4 regions of the Oceanispirochaeta sp. M1 genome follow, and region 1 is predicted to be linked to each of the others. Evidence: riboswitches for the same ligand, from Rfam matches in the RefSeq annotation. Region 1 holds a riboswitch; each other region holds the start of a gene.

Region 1 (5,043 bases):
CAGAAAAAAAACTTTTCTGAAAACGATCTGTCTGTATTGCTGCTCAAGGCCGGATTCAGGGGTAAACAAAGATTTCCTTCGTCTTTTCCCACTCTTCAGAGCCGAAATAAGTATCAATAATATTCTTATGAACTCCCTCGGGATCAATTTCATCGGCATAGTCGGGATAGAACCACGATGCCATATAAGCCAGAGCTGCCGGATAACGTAAAAGAAGAGTCAGGTCAGATTTCATAATATGAACTCTGTTATTGACCACTGCATTGACTCTGCCTATCCCTGTTCTGTTAACAAGTAAATCAAGCATGACCTGCATATCTTCAACAGATCCATCACCGCTCATTCTTCTGATTATTACATCTGGATTCTGTTCCAGTACATATTCTATGGATAGGTGAGGAGAACTGACCGGTTCATCGGCAGCGATATTGATTCCACCTGCGGCTGCCAGGGGGATATGATTCCCACTCCTGGCAGAGACCGATGAGTAAGGTTTTCTATTCTCATAAAAGACCCTTACTCCGCTGTTTTGAGCTGCCTGTGCCCGGGCTACAATATCTGTTATTTTCTTTTCTCTTGTTATCATGTCATCAACCATGCGCTTTGCCTGTACAGAACTTCCTGTCAGCGCTCCTACATTCAGAATCGTATGTTCAAATGCCCTGGGGTCACTTGTTTTAAAGATTGCAACAGGAATACCCAGAGAACGGAATTTATTAAAAGCGGTTTCAGGCATCATGTTATCTGCCAGAATCAGATCCGGATGTTTTTCAAGAATCAATTCAATATTAGGACGAGAAGAATTTTCAGCAACAACATAGATATCTTTCAGATAAGAGGGAAATGTTGAGTTACTGTCTCTTCCAACAATTGAATCTCCCTTGCCCAGGGCGGCAAGAAGTACAGAAAGACCCGAATTGGTACAGATGATCCTGTCTGTACCGGCGGGTAGGGGAACCTGATTACCCATGGAGTCTTCGATATATACAGTCTCAGGAATCTCTTTCTCTACTTCTATATCATTTACAGTATCTTTTACTCCCATTGCAGCCGCAGGAAAAATTATGATCATGCTGAGGCATATTAGAATCAATTGTTTTAGTACTTTGGTCATTTTCTTTCCTCCGGATCAGCAATAAAGCTGATTAAGCATCCACCGATTTATCGGGAGATGCTGCACTTCTCTAGGGTATAAAAGAAATCAGAACTGGCTGAGTATTCTTTTGGTGTTACCAATATAGATTTCCTGAATTGCAGGATTACTGGCCATACCGTCTGCGGCACTGGCTTCCATTCCGAGTATGGTTTTCCATGAATCTTCTTCATCACCCATAACATCATTGGTAATATGGTCCCCGTAGGTCAGCATCAAAGGTATGAATTTCACTTTCTTTGCTCCGCTGGCTTCAACCTGCAGAATAAGTTCATCACCGAAAAGGGGAGATCCTTCAACTGTTGCCACGCGTACATGATCATAGTTCTGAGACAGGTAATCATCCATCTGAATCAGCTCGGAATTGAACTCGGGATGATGATCATTTCCATGTGCAGAAAGGATGGTGAACGTATCGGAATCTCCGAATTCACCGGAAAGAGCGCTTGCGGTGTTCTGTATGTCTTCGGGATTGAAGAACAGTGAGTGTCCGTATTTCACATTCAGACCTTCAGTTCTTGTGTTAATAACTTCTCTATATTCAGCTCCTACCATAACCATAACGGTCTGAACTGCCACATCCCTGATATTGTTCTCTCTGAACATATCCATGGCTTCATCCATGGTGTAAAAACTTGCTTCCCGTGCAAAAATAGTGGTTTGACCGGCTTTTCTAAGTTTTTTGACAATAAATGAGGCGGTAAAGGCCCAGTAGATGTCATTGTCAGGGAACGCTTGTCTGTAAGCTGTATCCAGATCTTCAAGGTTGTTCTGCCCGGATTCATAGCTGCTGCCGAAGGCGGCAAGAAGAATCGCAGGCTTGTCCTGAGACTTTGCTGAATCTGATTTGACTCCGGCGGTGCCGGCACAGGAAACAATTGACAACAAAACTGCTGCCGCCAAAAGTGTGTTAAGTGATTTTTTCATTCTAAGCTCCTGAAAATTAAATTAGGAACTTCGAAGTCGGGGGTAGGGGAATGGATCAGATTCCGTACTACTCTTTCCTCGAAGAGCCGATACGACGAAACTAATTGTTTCATCCTCCAATGCAGGTCTCCTGACTTACAGGTCAATGTTTTTTGCCTTCCCGGATAAATATTTCTTTACCCAGTGACTTTCAAATAAAAACACACCCCTGATTACAGTGACGGGATCGCTCCGGATTCTAACCGGATTCCCATTTAAGCCAAGTTCCTTGCGGAACATACAGCACATCAGATTTGAACCAATCTTACAGCAGCTGCTGATAAACGATCAATAGATAATTTTTCACAATTTTTGTAATTTCTAATGATTATTTGATTTATTATTGACAATTTCGGACGCAAGTCTTCAGTATAGAGCCCTGATAACAAAGAAATTTTATCTACTGAACACATCAGGATTTTATAGGAGAGCGGGGAATGGAAGCTTATGTACAGGTCTATACGGGAGACGGTAAGGGTAAGACTACCGCATCTCTCGGCCTCACTCTCAGGGCACTGGGTGCGGGATATTCAGTGTTTTTCGGCCAATTCCTCAAAAACGGTGATTACAGTGAAATAAAAATGCTCAGGAAGATGAAGACTGTTCTGGAAGAGGGACAGATTCTTGAACTTGAACAGTATGGAGAACCCCGCTTTATCAAGCAGAAGCCGAGACAGGAAGATATTGAATCTGCTTTGAAGGGCTGGGAATCTATAAAAAAAGCACTTCATTCAGGCATATATGATCTTGTCATTGCAGAAGAGATAAATGTTGCACTCCATCTTGGAATGATCCCTCTCGAAGAAGTCCTTGAAGAGATAAAAAATAAAGAGTGTTCTGTCGAGTTTGTTCTCACAGGACGCTATGCTCATGATGATATCTGTGAAGCCGCAGATCTGGTAAGTGAGATACAGGAAGTCAAACATTATTATCAGGCCGGTGTGACCGCAAGAGTCGGAATTGAAAAATAAAACTGACTCTCCCCCGGCTACGATGAAGGGATTCATGGTCGCCGGCACTCACAGCGGCTGCGGTAAAAGTACTGTTGCCATGGGGCTGAACCGTCTGCTCAGCAGGCAGGGTTACAGGCTTCAGCCATGGAAGTGCGGACCAGATTATATCGACCCCGGATTTCACAGTATTGCAGCCGGACGAAATTGTCGAAACCTTGATACCAGGTTAATGAATATCAATGTGATTAAAGAGCTTTTTTCATATCATGGAGGATCTTCAGATTTCTCTTTGGTGGAAGGAGTTATGGGGTATTATGATGGTGACTCCGGACGCTTTATTGAAGGCAGCTCCTACCATCTTTCCAAGGTCCTTGGACTGCCTGTTTTTCTGGTTCTGGATGTACGTGCCATGGCACAGAGCGCAGGGGCTCTGGCAGCAGGTTTCAGCACATATAGGGATGATGCTCCCATCGCCGGATTTATACTTAACAGAACAGGATCAGAACGTCATTCAGGGATGGTCCGGGATGCAGTTGAAGAAGCAACGGGGAAGCCTGTCATAGGCTGTCTTCCCAGGCAGGATGATATTTCTCTCCCGGAACGTCATCTTGGTCTTGTTCTGGCTGAAGAACAGAGGGACGACCTCTGTGAAACACTGGATAAAATAGCCGATTCTCTGGAAAAAAATCTGGATATGGAGAAACTACTTTCTTTGTCATTCATCAGGAGCACAGCTTCAGACAGTATTGTATCCGGCCGGGAAAATAAGCCCGTATACCTCCCCGGGATTTCTAAAAAAAGTGACAATCCTGTCATTGCTGTAGCAAAAGACAAGGCCTTTGCCTTCTATTATCAGGATAATCTGGATCTCCTTGAAAACAGGGGTGCCCGGCTTGCCTATTTTTCTCCTGTTTCTGATAAATCCCTTCCCCAAGGGACAGCCGCTGTCTATTTCGGAGGGGGGTACCCCGAGCTTTTTGCCCGGGAGCTTTCAGAAAATAAGGATATGCTGGGATCCGTTCGTCAGGCTGCATCAGAGGGAATGCCCATCTACGGAGAGTGCGGCGGCTATATGTATCTGGCCGAAAGTCTCAGGTGCCGGGACGGTTCACTTTGGCCGATGGCAGGTCTTCTGCCTGGGAAAATCAGTATGAGCGGAGGGCTTCGTGCTCTGGGTTACGGAGATGTCCGCTGGCTGCGAGATACCTTTCTGGCAGATAAGGGGACAGTCATACCGGGGCATCTCTTTCACTGGTCCTCCCTTGAGGAAGAGTTGAAGGAAGAGCTGAAGGAAGAAGCTCTTTTTGAGATGGATCGACGGGGATCCCTTATGAATGAAGGTTTTATGCAGAAAAATGTGCTGGCAAGCTATGTCCATTTTCATTTTGCCAGCAGACCCGATCTAGCTCTCCGCTTTGTAGAGGCGGCACAGTCTTATTCAAAAAAGAATAAATTATCATGAGGAGTAAATCATGAGTCAGAATACAGATAATAAAATCAGAGACAGACAGTATATCGAACCGGCTGAAATCTACCGCCGAAGTTTCTCACTGATCCGCGATGCTTTCGGGGAGAGATGGCCCGAAGGCCCGGAGCAGGAAATCATTAAGAGAATTGCCCATACTACCGCTGATGTTGATTATGCACTGACCTTCCAGCTCAGTGATGATGCTCTCGAAAAGGGTGTTCAGGCTATCAGGGCCGGCAAGGGAATTGTTACGGATGTCTCTATGGTGACTGCAGGGATAAGAAAGGAAGCTCCCGCCCGTTTCGGCTGTGAAATCCGCTGTCTTCTCTACAATGAGGGAATCGCAGAGGAAGCCGCTAAAAGAGGAACAACCAAGGCGGCAGTGGCAATTGGAAAAGCTGCGCCTTACTATGACGGTGGAATTGTTGCCATCGGAAATGCACCTACTGCTCTTTTTGAGCTTATTGATCTAATTAAAGCCGGAAAAGCTGCTCCTGCCCTGA
Region 2 (5,043 bases), on a different contig from region 1:
ACAAAAGTCCAGCCTTCAAGCAGAATAGCCGCGGAATCCAGTTGTCTGGATAAGAGGGGACCTGCGGTATTACGAAAGATAAGAATAAGCAGAACGGCACAGCCTCCATGGAGTATGGACAATAGAACTCCTACGCCAAGAGGTTCATACCACTGAGCCCTCCGGCTGAGAAAGATGGAAAACACAACTGTTTTTCTATGCCCGGGACCGGCTGCATGGAGCAGCCCATATAAGAAAGAGAGACCGTACAGAAGCCACATCACAGTGGAAGAGTCTCCGGACTCACCGGCAATAAACAGATCAGCCATCCGCTCTCTTAGCGTCAACTGCCAGTCAATCAGAAAACCATAACCGGGACCGGGACTGGTCATTACAGGCTTTTTTTCATCGGGACTCCCCAGGAATGGGTTGGCAGAGGCTGTAATCGGGATCAACAAGAGGCCAAGAAATAATATATGCAGTATGACCCTTCTCTCTCTTTCAGAATTCAATATGAATCTCACTGGGAATGAAGGTTTGCAGTCCGGGAAACCATTTATCATAGGTAGTCATATCTGAAGTCGAGGCATAGGGATCGTAATATACCGGGTAATCCCGATTCTCTTTTATTGAAAATTCCGGATTCAGCAGTTCCGGATCATACTGCAGGGCAACCGGTGCTTTTTCATCGTATCGGACCTGACAGAAAAAGGAGTAATCATATACTGCGATATAAAGATCCCGGCCCTGATAATCATCAAGGGGAATAAAGAAGCTGTAGGTTAATACTCTGTCCCTGTATCGTGCAGTGAAATCTTCTACACCCTCAGGGATAAAACGATCCTCCCCTTCTCGGAAGAAAGCAAAATAGTGGTATTTCTCCAGATTACTGAAGGCAAACTGATATATCTCTTTCAGCTCTTCCTTATCAAATTCCCCATCTGCATTCAGATCATATCCCTGAATAATATCTGCACTGAAGTACTTATCAAAATCCCATTCCAGCTGAATACCAGAGAGGCTGTCACCATCCCAGTGAACGATACAGCGGTTTGTAATTGACATATGGGGATGAGCAGTCAGCAGCTGTGCCGCGCAAAAAAAGATGAACAATAGAAGACTTTTCATTTGGTGCATGTTAGATACATACACCAAAGGCTGACTCATAGACAAGGGGTTCCTATTTATATTCGCTTCAAAAAACTTCCGGACATTTTTTTACCATCCTCATAACAGAAGGGCCGTCATTCAAGGTCCTGATATCTTCAATTATCATCCACTTCAGATCTTTGGACTCAGAGCTTATCTGCAGAGCTTCATCAGAATCCGCCTCTATCAGAAAGCGGAGATCAAAATGAAAATGCTCCTCGAGACCCTTACGCTCAGGAATCAGATGTGCATCAATATCATATAAATCAGAAGAAAGAAGTCTGACAGATTTCAGACCCGACTCTTCAGAGGCTTCCCTGATAGCGGCAGTAAAAACAGTCTCACCCTCTTCAATATGACCGCCAAGCTGCAGCCATAGGTCCAACTTGGCATGATGGGTCAGGAGAGCCATATCCCTATTATGATTAATGATCCAGGCGGATGCTGTGAAGTGTCCAATTTCCTGAGCTCTTGTAAGGGAATCACCCTCAGCCAGGAAAGCCCTGAACAAATTTACAGAAGCCAGCTCTTCTGGAAAATCGGCGCTGTATTTATTCAGTAGAGAATCAATGGAGGCATTATTTTGCAGTTCAATCATAATGAGATTTTAATACAAACAGGCTATTTATCAAACTCAAGGCAATAATCAATTGAACCATATGGCGTAAACCTTTATTTGTAATCAGGATTATGCCTTCCAGGGTTGTCTTAAATAAAATTATACAAAAGATTGTCCGATTTTTTATATATGATATTACTGATCAAGTCTTTAATTAAACAAGCAATATTTCAGAGGAAGTAAGGTGAAAAGCCTTCACGGACCCGCCACTGTAAGGGAGCAACGCTGACTGCAAAACCACTGGTTAACACCGGGAAGGGCAGTACAGCAGGCCCCGAGTCAGGAAACTCTGGTACTGCATAATATTTTATTTCAGGCTTCGTGGAATAAGCCGGGATATATGCTCCAGGACAAATTGTTTTAATAATAGAACTTTGATCTTTATGCTATTCCTGTCTTTTTTTCCGGCCGCTAAGGAAGGAAAAATGAAAAAAAATCTTGGTAAACTGGCTCTTCTCTTTATGGTTCTCTTTGTTGTTGCAGGCTTCATGTCTTGTGGTAATGATCTGGTTGATGAACCCCTGGCAATTATCGGTAATTGGGACATAGGTTACGGCAGTACACTAACTGTTACAGCTACAAAGTTCACAAACACAAGTTTCGATGACTCTGTATTTTTCTCTTATGATATTGTTGTTATTGATAACGATGACTGGAATGCATCAGAGAGCGGTGAAGGCAGCTACGGTTTTATTGTAGTTAAGTGTACCACCCCTTCAATTTACACCCCTGAAGCAAAAGATAAATTCATGGTAGTCCGCTGGCAGAATCTTGAAAGCGGAGAGACAAGTACAATGGAATTCGCTGAAGGTTCCGACTACCCGGCAAATACATACTTTGATACTTATAATGAGGCAATGAGCGGTGCCACAGGAGCTGCCGGCTTCTTTGGATATTTCTCAACAGCAACTCAGCTCTAAGTGATAAGATTCTTTTATAGAGCAGTCCTGGCAGCAGGGCTGTTTTTATCCATACTCAGCTGCGGTTCAAATGACGGACCTACCTCACCCTACACTCCGGAAACAAATGACGAAGATTTAAAATCATGGCAGGAAGTCCTGTCTGAAGATCCATCATATCCTGACAATGTTTACCTGACAGCGTTTATTGAATGGTCACCCGGAGTCGTAGGTTCCTCCCGGCAAAACGGAGAATATACTGACAGCGAAGGACGCCCATTAGTACAATTCACACAGGATGCCCTTGGTCCTCCTGAAGGATCAGGTTCAAACACCAGCGGAGATGGAAGCAGCTGTCCCCTGGGAATAAACGGATGGGGGATATGGCAATTCGATCCCGGCTATGTCATCAAAGATGGCTCGGGTGATGATTTTATAACCTTTACCAAAACATTTGCCTGGGGCAGTACAGCCGATGGTCTCTGCTGCGAGCTTGCCTTTGTGGAAGTTTCAGAAGATGGAACAACCTGGTATAAACCGGCTTTTGAAACTTATGATATAAATCCTCACCCGGACACAAGTAATGAGAACTATGTTTACAGAAATGTATCAGGACTCCATGGCAATGAACCTTCCTGGGCCAATTTTAGAAAAGACATTCAGGCAGAAGAATTGACTATGGTGGATGGAGTTGAGAAGTGGGTAGAGATTAACGGCAAAAAAATCAGCAGATATTTCTCATCAGATGATGAAAATTTGGGCGGTGTCCGTTTTGATCTCTCAGACTTTGTACTCACAACAGATTCCACTGTCTCATGGCCTTCTGAGGGAGAGATGAGATATCTCAAAATCATAGATGATGAGAACATCCTCGATGGCCAGGACTATGCCAAGGACTGGAGCCTGGGAGCTAATTTAATGGCAGCCATGGGAATCAACACAGCCCCTGCCGGAGGTAGCTGACAGGTGATACTCAATGGCAGATTAAAAAATATATTTATTATATTGATCCTCATACATACTCATACTACTGCGCTCTTCTCCGAAGACATAATCGTAATAGAAGAAGAGAAAACAGAAACCGATAATGAAGCCGGGCAGAAAACAAGTATTGAAAGAGAATTATGGGAACGCCGTGGTGCCAGAACTGTAGCTGAGGCCATAAATCTTTCTCCCGGAGTCACCATAACCCGATCCGGTACGACACTTGAACCTGCGGCTGTAAGTATCAGAGGTTCAAATGGGAAACAGGTTCTGATTCTTGTTAACGGGATTCCCCAGAACAACGGAAAGGGAGATCCCGTAAACCTCAATTCTTATTCTCTGACCAATATTGAAAAAATAGAAGTTATCAGAGGTGGTAACTCTGCGGTCTATGGCGAGGGGGCCATGGCTGGTGTAATCAACATTGTGACGAAAGACGAACCGGCCTATGTCCCGGAAGCTGAGCTGTTCCTCTCTGCAGGAGCCTTTCAGACCTGGAGAGGAGGCGGACGGGTCTTTGGTCCCTTAAGCCGGAGTGGTTCCCTGAGAGGCTCTCTTGCAGCCGAAGGAAGATACACAGGCGGGGAGTATGATTATCCCGGTTCTGAAGGAGATCTTGTCCGGACCAACAGCAAAGGCTGGGCAGCAAACGGACGCAGCGGTCTGGAATGGAATCCCGGCGGCTCTGAAGAGCATCTCCTCTCTTTGGACGGAAGCCTCTATTTCAGCGAAAGAGGAGTCCCGGGGATAATGGAGTTTCTGACTCCCGAAGCCGAACTTGAAGAATCAAGAAAGGATGCTTCTGTCAGTTACAGACTCACAGCATACCCCGGATTTCTCAGTCATCTGAAACTGAATACCTCATTTTCGTTTCTGAACCAGGAGAGCCATTATGAAAACCCGGCAGCCTCTGTGGATGAAGAACATGAAAATATCGGAATAAGCGGGAGCTCGGAGCTCTCCGGTCTGATTGAAAAAGGGAACTGGAAATTCACTCCTGTTCTTGGAATAAAACTCACAGGTGACAAGCTCGAATCTTCAAGTCTCCGCAGCAGTAATGGAACAAGTCTGCCGGGTACTGCATCTCAGAATTCAATGTCATTATTCTCAAGAATTGAGAGCAGCTATAAAAACTGGTCTGTTACCCCGGCCCTGCGTTGGGACTTTTCCGAAAGCGAATATGTGGGCTGGGAAAAACAGGATGATAATAAGGGAACCTGGTCTGTAACGACCTCCTATTCTCCCGGAACTTCCGACATAATTAAATTCAAAGGAAACACCGGAACATCCTACCATAACCCCGGGTTTGATGATCTTTTCTGGAGCAGTGGCTCCTTTGCCAGCGGCAACCCTGATCTTCTTCCCGAAGAGAGCTTCAACTGGGATCTGGGAGTATACTTCGGCCCGGCTGCC
Region 3 (5,043 bases), on a different contig from region 1:
GATGATTCTGACTGGGGTGATAATGCTCCTGCAGGAAGTGAATACCTCGAAGAAACTGAAGAAGAAACCCGCTTTACCTGGGGAGATGAAAAAAAGACGCTCTTCTTCGGACAGAGAGACCTGAGAGAAGTTCAGCTGGCAAAAGGCTCTATTGCTGCGGGAATAAATACCCTGATAAAAGAGTCGGGTTATGAACTTGATGATATAAAAAATGTTTATATTGCCGGTGGATTCGGTTCTTATATAAATAAAGAGAGTGCCCTGGATATCGGCCTGCTCCCGGAAGGACTCCGGGGTAAAATCAGTTCAGTGGGAAACTCCTGCGGCGGCGGTGTTATCCGCTGTGCTGTCAATCAGGATGAACTCAAAAAGACAGAAGATATCCGCAGACATTGCGAGTATATAGAATTATCGTCCAATCAGGGATTTCAGGAAGAATATATGATGAGCATGTATTTTCCCGAATTTGATTAATGGTCTATACTATTCTGATATGAACGGCAAAGCTATAAATTATATATCTCCATTCTATGAAAAAGCTCTGGCAATTGCCGATGTCTATAAAAAGGCAACAGGCATTGAGTGTTTTGTAATAAACAGCAAAGGCTACCGTATGAGTATGGAGGGCGCCAAAGAAGCAATATGCCCCTTCTGCAACTCTCTCAATGAGATCTGCAATAATAAAGCGGACTGCCGTCAGGCCCATCTTTACGGCGGCTATCAGGCGGAACGTTTCGGCGGCAGTTATATCTATTTCTGCCCTATCAATATGCTTCACTGGGCCTCTCCCCTTATGGAAGAGGGAATAATGACCGGTGCTCTAATCGCAGGCCCTGCTCTTATTATTGATTCAGAGGAACTTATAGAAGAACTGAACCAGAAGTTTGATCCAGAGTCTGTCCGCAAGGCAAATCTTAAAGAGAAAGTCCGTGAAATACCCAAACTGAGCACAGAGCAGGCAAAGGCCCTGTCAGAAATGCTCCTTATTACTGCTTCTCATCTTATTGAAGGAGACCATTCTCAGCTCACTTCCAAGAAAGAGAATATGGATCAGCAGGCCCAGATCTCTGAGTACATTCAGTACATTAAGGAGATGGAGACCAAGGATACCGAATTCGCACAATACCCCATTGAGAAGGAACGGGAGCTTCTGCATCTGATTCAGACAGGAGACTCCAAAGAAGCCAGATCAGTTCTTAACGAAATACTCGGTGCCGTTTTCTTCTCCTCAGGTGGAAAATTCGATGTAGTGAAAGCCAGGGTTCTTGAACTTCTGGTACTCCTGTCCAGAGCCGCTGTGGAAGGCGGTGCGGATGCAGAACAGATATTCGGTATGAACTACCAGTACCTGAGTGAAATAAATAATTACAACTCTGTAGAAGGCCTTGCCGGCTGGCTGGCCCGTGTTATTGTCCGCTTCTCCGACCTGGTCTTCGACCTGCGGGATGTTAAACATGCGGATGCCATCTATCAGACTATTCAGTACATTAATAAAAATTATGCCGAAAAGGTGACTCTGGATGAAGTTGCATCCGCTGTCTACCTGAGCCCAGCCTACTTCAGTAAAATCTTCAAAGAAGAGATGAAGTGCAACTTCAATAACTATCTGAATCAGGTTCGTATCAACAAGAGCAAAAATCTCCTAATGAACAGTAAATTTTCTCTTGTAGAAATCGCCGGTATGGTGGGTTATGAAGATCAGAGCTATTTTACAAAGGTATTTAAGAAGATGGCCGGACTCTCTCCGGGTAAATACCGTGAAAAGCGCGGAAAGATTGATCTTGAGACCCAGGAAATCCACAGCTGACAAACAATTACTAGTATTTTTATATGGATTATTTTTTATCTATTATTCCTATTTTTTACCAAAAATAGCTAATTTTCTCCAATACGGCTGGCTCAGGTCATAGCATACTGAAGCTCGTTCAGAGGGAAGGAAGTGAGGTGAAAATCCTCCACGATCCCGTCACTGTGAGCAGGGACAAACCTGAATCATGCCACTGGCAGCAGATTGCTGACCGGGAAGGCTCAGGGGAGATTGAACTGCAAGTCAGGATACTTCTTATGAACCGGTCTACAGGGCGTCACCGCTCAGCCGTATGCCGCATTTCGCACTTCGTGGATTAAGTCGAATGTCTCAAACAATTTACTTAATATAGAGTCTGAAACAGGGCTCTACCAAGGAGAAACAATGGTTAATCTAGAACAGATTTCTGATTTGATGCAGAAAGGTAAGGCAAAAGAAGTAGCGGAACTTTGTAAGGAAGCACTGGAAGCAGGAATTGCTGCACAGACAGTCCTCGATGACGCCCTTCTGTCTGCCATGAATATCGTAGGTGTTAAATTCAAAAACAATCAGGTTTTCGTACCTGAAGTACTTATTGCAGCAAGAGCAATGAATGCAGGACTGGTAATTCTCAAGCCCGAACTGGAAGCCGGTGGATCAAAAGCTGCTGGAAAAGCCGTTCTGGGAACCGTTAAGGGAGACCTTCACGACATCGGTAAAAATCTTGTTAAAATAATGCTCGAAGGAAAGGGTCTGGAAGTAATTGACCTGGGAACAGATGTATCCCCCGAAAAGTATGTTGAAACAGCAAAGGCAGAAGGAGCAAATATCATTGCCCTTTCCGCTCTTCTGACAACAACTATGACTCAGATGGAAAATGTTGTTAAGGCTGCTGTAGATGCAGGTATCAGAGATGATATCACTATCATGATCGGTGGTGCACCTGTAACACAGTCTTTCTGTGATTCAATCGGTGCCGATATCTATACACCTGATGCGGCAACTGCTGCTGAAAAAGCCTTTGAGATCTGTACACAATAATCTGTTGGCTTAAAGATATATTTTGATTACAATAAAACTCCGGAATCATCCGGAGTTTTTTTTATTATAAGGCCCTTAGGTCTCAGAGAATTAAACATCAGGACGCTAATAGAGTTCTGATAGTGTAAGGAGAACCATATGAAAGTCACTAAAGAAGTATTCGGAACACTACCTGACGGCAGCACAGCCGATATATATACACTGACAGGTGAAAACGACCTCACAGTAAGGGTCACAAGCTTCGGTGGAATCATCACTTCAATCCGCTGCCCCGACAGGAACGGAAAAGTTGAAGAAATCAACCTGGGATTCGAGACTCTGGACGAATATGTAAACACCCGCAATTACTTCGGTGCCGCCATCGGCCGCGTTGGTAACAGAATTGCCAATGGAAAGTTTTCTCTAGATGGTTCTGAATACACACTAAAACAAAATAATGGAACCAACTGCCTTCACGGTGGTATGACAGATACATTCGATAGGAAGAACTGGAATGTAACCCCCTTTGAAAGAAAAGGGGCCATAGGACTGATCCTGAACTCCTTCAGCCCCGATGGGGAAGAGGGATTCCCTGGAAACCTGAGTACCACCATGACCTATACCCTGAGCTCAATGGGTGAGCTTATTTTCGACTATAAGGCTGTCACAGACAAGGCGACCCCTGTTAACCTTACAAACCACAGCTACTTCAACTTAAGGGGTCTGGAGAACGGGAATGTTCTGGATCATCAGGTTCAACTGGACTGCCCCTGGTACCTGCCTGTTGATGAGAAACAGATTCCTACCGGAGAGATCCTCTCAGTCAAAGGCACAGTGATGGACTTTACAAAAGAGGAAAAGATCGGCACCAGAATAGAAGATGTAGAAGGCGGCGGTTATGACCACTGCTACATCCTCCCTCCCGGAAAGGGTGTAAGAAAATACGGCACAGTTTATGATCCTGCATCGGGGCGAACTATGGATGTGTTTACTGACCAGCCCGGGGTACAGCTCTACACAGGAAATTTCCTGAACGGAGTCAAAGGTCATGGCGGTCAGAGCTTTGAAAGGAACTGGGGTTTCTGTCTTGAAACCCAGCTCTACCCCGACTGTATAAACCAGACCCAGTTTCCAAGCTGTATACTGAAGCCGGGTGAGGTTTATACTCACACCAGTTCCTATCAGTTTTCAATAAACTAGTTTCATATAAATTAGATTTCTGAATCAGATTCTACGACTTTCGGAAGGGAAATGGTAAAAGTACAGCCCTCCCCTTCCGAACTGTCAACAGCAACCGTTCCACCATGAATCTGGGATATATGCTTCACAATGGCCAGACCGAGACCTGTCCCCCCCATATTGCGGCTGCGGGCCTTATCAACTCTGTAGAATCGTTCAAAAATACGGGGAATATCCCCTTCAGGAATACCATTCCCGTAATCCTTCACCTCTATAAGGATATTTGAATCAGTGCAGTATCCCTTAACAGTTATTCTTGTCTTCTCTGGACAGTACTTGACCGCATTCTCAATCAGATTTGTTACAGCCTGCTCCATCAGTACAGGATGTGCTGACACAAGGCAGGAGGAATCACAGTCTACTTCAATGGGGGACTCTTTCTCCTTTGCCTTCAGCTGACAGACTGAAACAGCACTGGATAAAAGATCTACCAGAGGGAACTGTTCCTTATGAAATCGACGACGTCCATCCTCTACTCTGGAGAGAGTCAGAAGATCATCAATCAGAGTATTAAGATTTCTGGTCTGGTGGAACATGATTTCAAGAAACTCTTCCGCCTTATCAGGGTATTTCAAAGCACCGGCCCGCAGGGTCTCCACATAACCCATGATGGAAGTTAGCGGAGTTTTCAGCTCATGAGAGACATTGGCAACAAAGTCTTTACGCATCTGTTCAAGCTTCTTAATCTGGGTTATATCATTCATAACCAGCAACACCGTTGGAGGAGTATCCTCATCCCTGTACAGGTAGTTGGTATAAACCTGTAAAAACAGATCCTTATCGGCATAGTGGACAATGGCTTCACCCGTATCTTTTTTCGCCAGAGTCTGCTCTACAAGCTCACAGACCTCTACTGATCTCATTACCTGAAGGAGACCTTTGCCAAGATAGGCAAGACCGTCTCCAGGCTCCAGCATGGCCTGAGCCGAAGGATTCATCTCTGTGACTTCCAGACGATGGTTCAGCAGAAGAACAGGCTCCCTCATACTGTTGAGCAT
Region 4 (5,043 bases), on a different contig from region 1:
ATGAGAGAGTCTGTACCGGCTGGGAAAAGTTCAGGAGCGCATGGTCTTCATCATGTGATATATCTATTGTCAATCCAGGAAGCTTACATTCAATATTCATCTCTTTCCTTCAGCAGTATCGGTATTTTTCTTCTCCGCAGCTGCATCAGCTACAGGTCCGAGAAGAGTTCTATCTCCATTATGGTAATAATCCATTCGGCTGTTATAGACTCTGTTAATATTATCGGGAGTGACCACACTCGCTGCGGGGCCCGAGGCGACACAGTTTCCCTGATCCATTAATATGACTCTGTCTGCATTTTGAAGAGCCTGATTTATATCATGAAGGATGGCTATAACGGTTTTTCCACGCCGGGCTTCCTCTTTTAAGAGGCTGAGCAGCTCCTCCTGATGGTGAATGTCCAGATGATTGGACGGTTCATCCAGAAGCAGAACTTCAGGGTCCTGTGCCAGCACTCTGGCAAGGAGCACTCTCTGATATTCTCCGCCGCTCAGGCTGTTGACCACCCTGTGGCGCAGATCCTGAAGATCAAGCCGTTCCATCAGGGATGTGAGCTGTTTTTTATCAATGGGGTCCTGCCACAGAGTTGTCTTTTTTCTGTAAAATCCCATGCTTACCATCTGTGCGGCAGTATAGGCAAAGGCACTCTCTGTTCTCTGGGGAACAAGGCCTACAAGGGCTGCCCTGCGTGAATCCTTTAATGAGAACAGGTCCTTTCCCTGGACAAGAATGGTTCCCTGTTTTGGTTTAAGCCTAGCTCTGAGGATTGAGAAGAACGTCGTTTTACCCGACCCGTTGGGTCCCAGTATGACAGTCAGTTCTCCCGGCTGTATATCGATAGAGGGGAGGTCCAGATAAAAACTCCCGCCATATGTGAACTTCAGGTTCTGTACTGATACAGATGAATCCATTTTACATCACCTTCCCTGAGTTACGGCGTAGAAGATAGAGGAAAAAAGGGCCCCCTGTCAGAGCCGTAACTACACCTACAGGAATTTCTGCGGGCGCTATGATTGTTCTTGCCAGAAGGTCGGAAAGGATCATCAGAATGGCCCCTCCCATTATGGAAAGAAATGTGAGATTCCTGTGTCCGGGACCGGAGATCAGCCTCATAAAATGAGGGACAAGAAGTCCTGCAAAACCGATAATTCCACAATTGGAGACTATTACTGCTGTTATCAGGCAGCTTACAAGCAGAAGCTGCAGTGACACCCGTTCAGGATTGATCCCCAGAGAGTGGGCTTCCTCATGACCAAGACTCAAAAGATCCAGTTCTCCGTGTCTGAAGATAATAAACAGGGATGATGGAATCAGGACTATCAGCAGGAGTATCACCTTTGTCATATGTGCAGATGAAAAACTTCCCAGGGTCCAGAAAACAATACGTTCAACTTTTTCCCTGTTCAGCATCATCATAATTGAGACTCCCGCCTGGGCTATGGAACTGAAGGCCACACCTGCCAGCAGGAGGGAGCTGATATTGTTCCCGTTCCGTGAGGCCAGGGAAAGGATAAGAAATACGGATAAAAGACTGCCCAGAAAGGCCGCAGCCGTAAGTCCCAGGGATGATATGAAAAATGCTGGAAGACCTATCATCATATAAAGAGACGCACCCAGTGAGGCTCCCGATGCTACACCCAGCAGATAGGGTTCTGCCATGGGATTTCTGAAGATTGCCTGAAAGACAAGTCCCGAGAGGGATAGTCCCGCCCCTGCAAGGGCTGCCATTAAGACACGGGGAACCCGAATTTGCATCAGGATTATCTCCTGCCCCTCATTCAGTCCACTTTTTCCGCCGCTGAACAGATATCTGATCAGACCGGAAAAGGGGAGGGATACGGCACCGATGGATGACGCAAGTATAAGAAGAGTGATAAGCAGAAAAAATAATGTTATCCCGGGAATCCGGGACGCACTTTTCTCAGGATTGATCAAGGGATGAGATCCATGATTCTATGGATCTGTTCAAGAGCATCTATCTGTCTCGGTCCCTGTCGTACCAGAATATTTTCATCAATTTCAAAAACACGGCCGTTTTGAGCCGCTGCAAGATCTTTATAGACGGGAAGGGTGAGAAATTCATCTTTCATTCCCCTGTTTACAAGAATAAGCTGCGGTTGTTTGGCAACAAGGAGTTCCTTGGAATAAGACCAACCCTCCTGATCCTCCGCAATATTGGAGCCGCCGGACATACTCAAAAGTTCGCTGATAAAGGTATTCCCACCGGAAGTCCAGTCTCCACCGTCTCCGAAGCCCAGGGCATAATAACAGCTGGGGTTTTTATCCATTGCGGCGACTGAAGCTTCCAGTGCGGCTCTTCTGTTATGGATATCATCCAAGAGTGCTTTACCTTCAGTTTCTGCATCCAGGAGCTGTGCGCAGCCGCTGATGACCTCTTCCATCCCCTCAAAACTCTCTTCTCCATAAATCAAGGCACTGGGAATTGAGTAGGATTCAAGTTTTTTAAGAACTTCAGGGTCAACATGGGTGGAACCGATAACAAGATCGGGATTAAGGGACACTATTGTCTCGAGACTGGGGTCCTGAAGACCGCCTACTGAGCTGATCATAGATACTTCAGCCGGGTAGTCACAGAAATCAGTACGTCCCACAAGGAGCTGCTCTCTGCCGAGGGCATAGATTGTTTCTGTGATATTAGGACCTAGAGAAATTATACGCAGAGGCCTTGATTCAAGCTCAATGGTAATTCCTCTGGAATCTGTAAAACTGAATGTCCGGGCAGACTCATCGGCGGGAGCCCCTTGTTCCTGACTGCCTGAGGCAAACAGGGGTACTGTGAATAGGGACAATAGGAAAATAAAAAGAATAGAAACTATGGAATTGATTTTTCGACCCATATGTAATCTCCTCGTTACATCATCAGGCCTGCGACAGCCCGATGCATTGGATTTATTCATTCCTTTTCAGGTTTTCTGACTCACAAATCATCAAAATCGGCCGGCCTTCCCGGTTTCCCAGTGACCTTTATCTGGCAGATTTCTCCCTGTTTACAGCGGCGGGACCGTGGAGGATTCTCACCTCTCTTCCCTTGAGTCCGGAATGTTGGGTGAAATTATACTATTTAACCATCCATTTTACTATGGGGAAATCAGTGGATTTTTGTGACTTTTTTACTGATGATCAGGAGTCGAAAAGCATTGACAGCAGAGAGGAAGCTAATAGAATATAAAATGAGTCTGCATTTAAAAGGAGAACACCCTCTTGGGATTCAGTAAAACTAATATAATATCGAATTTTCTGATAATTATGATTCTGCTGTTTATAATCACGGCCTTCGCCGTAGACGGCAGCGGAGCAATCAAAGGGTTCTGGACAATTCAGCTCCACCCCGGGCGGCTGATAAATGATTTCTTTGCGGTTGTCGGGATAGGGGGGACTCTCCTCAATTCTGCTGCCGTCGGCCTGGTGGCCATGATTCTCATCTACATAACGGGAGTCAGTTTTTCAGGCCCCACATTTGCAGCGGTATTCACCATCATGGGTTTCGGACTCTTTGGTAAGACACCCCTGAATATTCTCCCCATCATACTGGGAGTCTATCTCTCCGCCCGTCTTGTGGGAAAAGGACTGCGGGATTACTTGATCATCGCCCTTTTCGGGACGGCCCTGGGTCCACTGGTTTCTGTTGTGTTTCTGGAAACCGGGCTGCCTCTCTGGCAGGGGCTTATTCTGGGAGTACTCAGTGGAACAGCCGCTGGATTTATTCTTCCCGCACTGGCTGTGGCCATGCTGCATATGCATCAGGGATACAGTCTTTACAATATGGGGCTGACCTGTGGATTCCTCGCACTCTTTGCAGCATCTTTCTTAAAGGCTGCAGGACTTCCCTTCGAAAAGGCCCTTGCCTGGCACAGTGAAAATATCCTGCTTCTGCAGCTGATAATACCGATCCTCTCTCTTATGCTCATAGGATCAGGTATTTTCTTCTCCGGGAAAAAAGCCTTCAAGAGCTTTGTCCTAATTCAGAAACTGTCCGGTAGACTTCCTTCTGACTTTGTGGATATGGAAGGAACCGGGGGCTCTCTTGTCAATGCGGGTGTTATGGGACTTGCGGGAACAATTATCGTATTTCTGGCGGGAGCCGACTTCAACGGACCCGTAATCGGCGGGCTTCTGACCATAATGGGTTTTGCCGCATTCGGAACAAACCTGAGAAACTCATGGTCTGTTGTCGCAGGAGTCATGGTCAGTACTTTTGTCTTTGGAATGAAACTTTCTGATCCCGGACCCATCCTGGCTGTGATTTTCAGTACAACTCTGGGACCACTGGCCGGACAGTTCGGCTATATTCCAGGTTTTTTTGCAGGATTTATTCACCTGATCATGGTCAGTCAGACAGGAAGCTGGCAGGGTGGAATGAATCTGTATAACAACGGATTTGCCGGCGGACTCACCGCCTCTGTATTTATCGCTGTGATTCAGTGGTACCGCAATAACAAGAACGACATGTAGGGGAGCTGCACAATGAAAAGAAAAGACCTGATACTGAATCTGATCGGTGAAATATCAAATTATCTTCTGGATGATGATCCCATGCGTCTTGTGATCTCTCTTCATCAGGAGGAAGACGGTCTGCATCTTTGCATCCTGGATGATACAAAACACAGTGAAGATGAACTTGAATCCATGAAAAAGGCTCTGAACAGCCGTAAAAGACCGGAACTGGCCGAATACTACGGTGCCATGACCGGCCATGATATGCTCGGCTCTGCAAGGCTGGACCTTCTGGGCTGGCAGATAAAACACTCTGATGTCACCCAGTCGGACTCCGGAATAAAGATCGACCTCTGGTTCGGCAGCGAAAAATTCCAGAGCGATAAATTTTCCATTCCTGTCAAAGATTGATCCTCCCTCGGGAGGCAGCCTTAAAGGCAGTCTCCCGGCCGGGGAATCCCCATCTAAATTTCTTATTCAAAGAGATACAGAAACTCTCCATACCCCTCAGCTTCCATATCATCTAAAGGAACAAAGCGCAGGGAAGCCGAATTGATACAGTATCTCAGACCCGTAGGATCGGGACC

The links. A riboswitch is a leader RNA that binds a small molecule or an ion and turns the genes downstream of it on or off. The one in region 1 is predicted to bind cobalamin.
Region 2: it holds a riboswitch for cobalamin, as region 1 does, so the genes downstream of both, DV872_RS11995 (hypothetical protein) here and DV872_RS03015 (sirohydrochlorin cobaltochelatase) in region 1, are expected to answer to the same signal.
Region 3: it holds a riboswitch for cobalamin, as region 1 does, so the genes downstream of both, DV872_RS18285 (corrinoid protein) here and DV872_RS03015 (sirohydrochlorin cobaltochelatase) in region 1, are expected to answer to the same signal.
Region 4: it holds a riboswitch for cobalamin, as region 1 does, so the genes downstream of both, DV872_RS09785 (ABC transporter substrate-binding protein) here and DV872_RS03015 (sirohydrochlorin cobaltochelatase) in region 1, are expected to answer to the same signal.

Annotation. Positions count from the first base shown of each region.
Region 1 covers NZ_QQPQ01000003.1:183,837-188,879, forward strand. The annotation lists gene DV872_RS03005 (iron ABC transporter permease) at 1-117, opposite strand, end outside; gene DV872_RS03010 (ABC transporter substrate-binding protein) at 56-1,114, opposite strand; gene DV872_RS03015 (sirohydrochlorin cobaltochelatase) at 1,202-2,080, opposite strand; cobalamin riboswitch at 2,183-2,385, opposite strand; gene DV872_RS03020 (cob(I)yrinic acid a,c-diamide adenosyltransferase) at 2,557-3,090, shown strand; gene DV872_RS03025 (cobyrinate a,c-diamide synthase) at 3,080-4,534, shown strand; gene DV872_RS03030 (precorrin-8X methylmutase) at 4,545-5,043, shown strand, end outside.
Region 2 covers NZ_QQPQ01000014.1:94,575-99,617, reverse strand. The annotation lists gene DV872_RS12010 (nickel/cobalt transporter) at 1-434, opposite strand, end outside; gene DV872_RS12005 (DUF1007 family protein) at 481-1,107, opposite strand; gene DV872_RS12000 (NUDIX hydrolase) at 1,175-1,726, opposite strand; cobalamin riboswitch at 1,867-2,059, shown strand; gene DV872_RS11995 (hypothetical protein) at 2,173-2,667, shown strand; gene DV872_RS11990 (hypothetical protein) at 2,668-3,609, shown strand; gene DV872_RS11985 (TonB-dependent siderophore receptor) at 3,652-5,043, shown strand, end outside.
Region 3 covers NZ_QQPQ01000029.1:3,566-8,608, reverse strand. The annotation lists gene DV872_RS18295 (ASKHA domain-containing protein) at 1-474, shown strand, start outside; gene DV872_RS18290 (PocR ligand-binding domain-containing protein) at 494-1,807, shown strand; cobalamin riboswitch at 1,900-2,082, shown strand; gene DV872_RS18285 (corrinoid protein) at 2,192-2,827, shown strand; gene DV872_RS18280 (aldose epimerase family protein) at 2,966-4,006, shown strand; gene DV872_RS18275 (ATP-binding protein) at 4,018-5,043, opposite strand, start outside.
Region 4 covers NZ_QQPQ01000011.1:102,007-107,049, forward strand. The annotation lists gene DV872_RS09770 (adenosylcobinamide amidohydrolase) at 1-100, opposite strand, end outside; gene DV872_RS09775 (ABC transporter ATP-binding protein) at 97-912, opposite strand; gene DV872_RS09780 (iron ABC transporter permease) at 914-1,936, opposite strand; gene DV872_RS09785 (ABC transporter substrate-binding protein) at 1,933-2,859, opposite strand; cobalamin riboswitch at 2,907-3,091, opposite strand; gene DV872_RS09790 (DUF1576 domain-containing protein) at 3,269-4,474, shown strand; gene DV872_RS09795 (hypothetical protein) at 4,487-4,867, shown strand; gene msrB (peptide-methionine (R)-S-oxide reductase MsrB) at 4,930-5,043, opposite strand, start outside.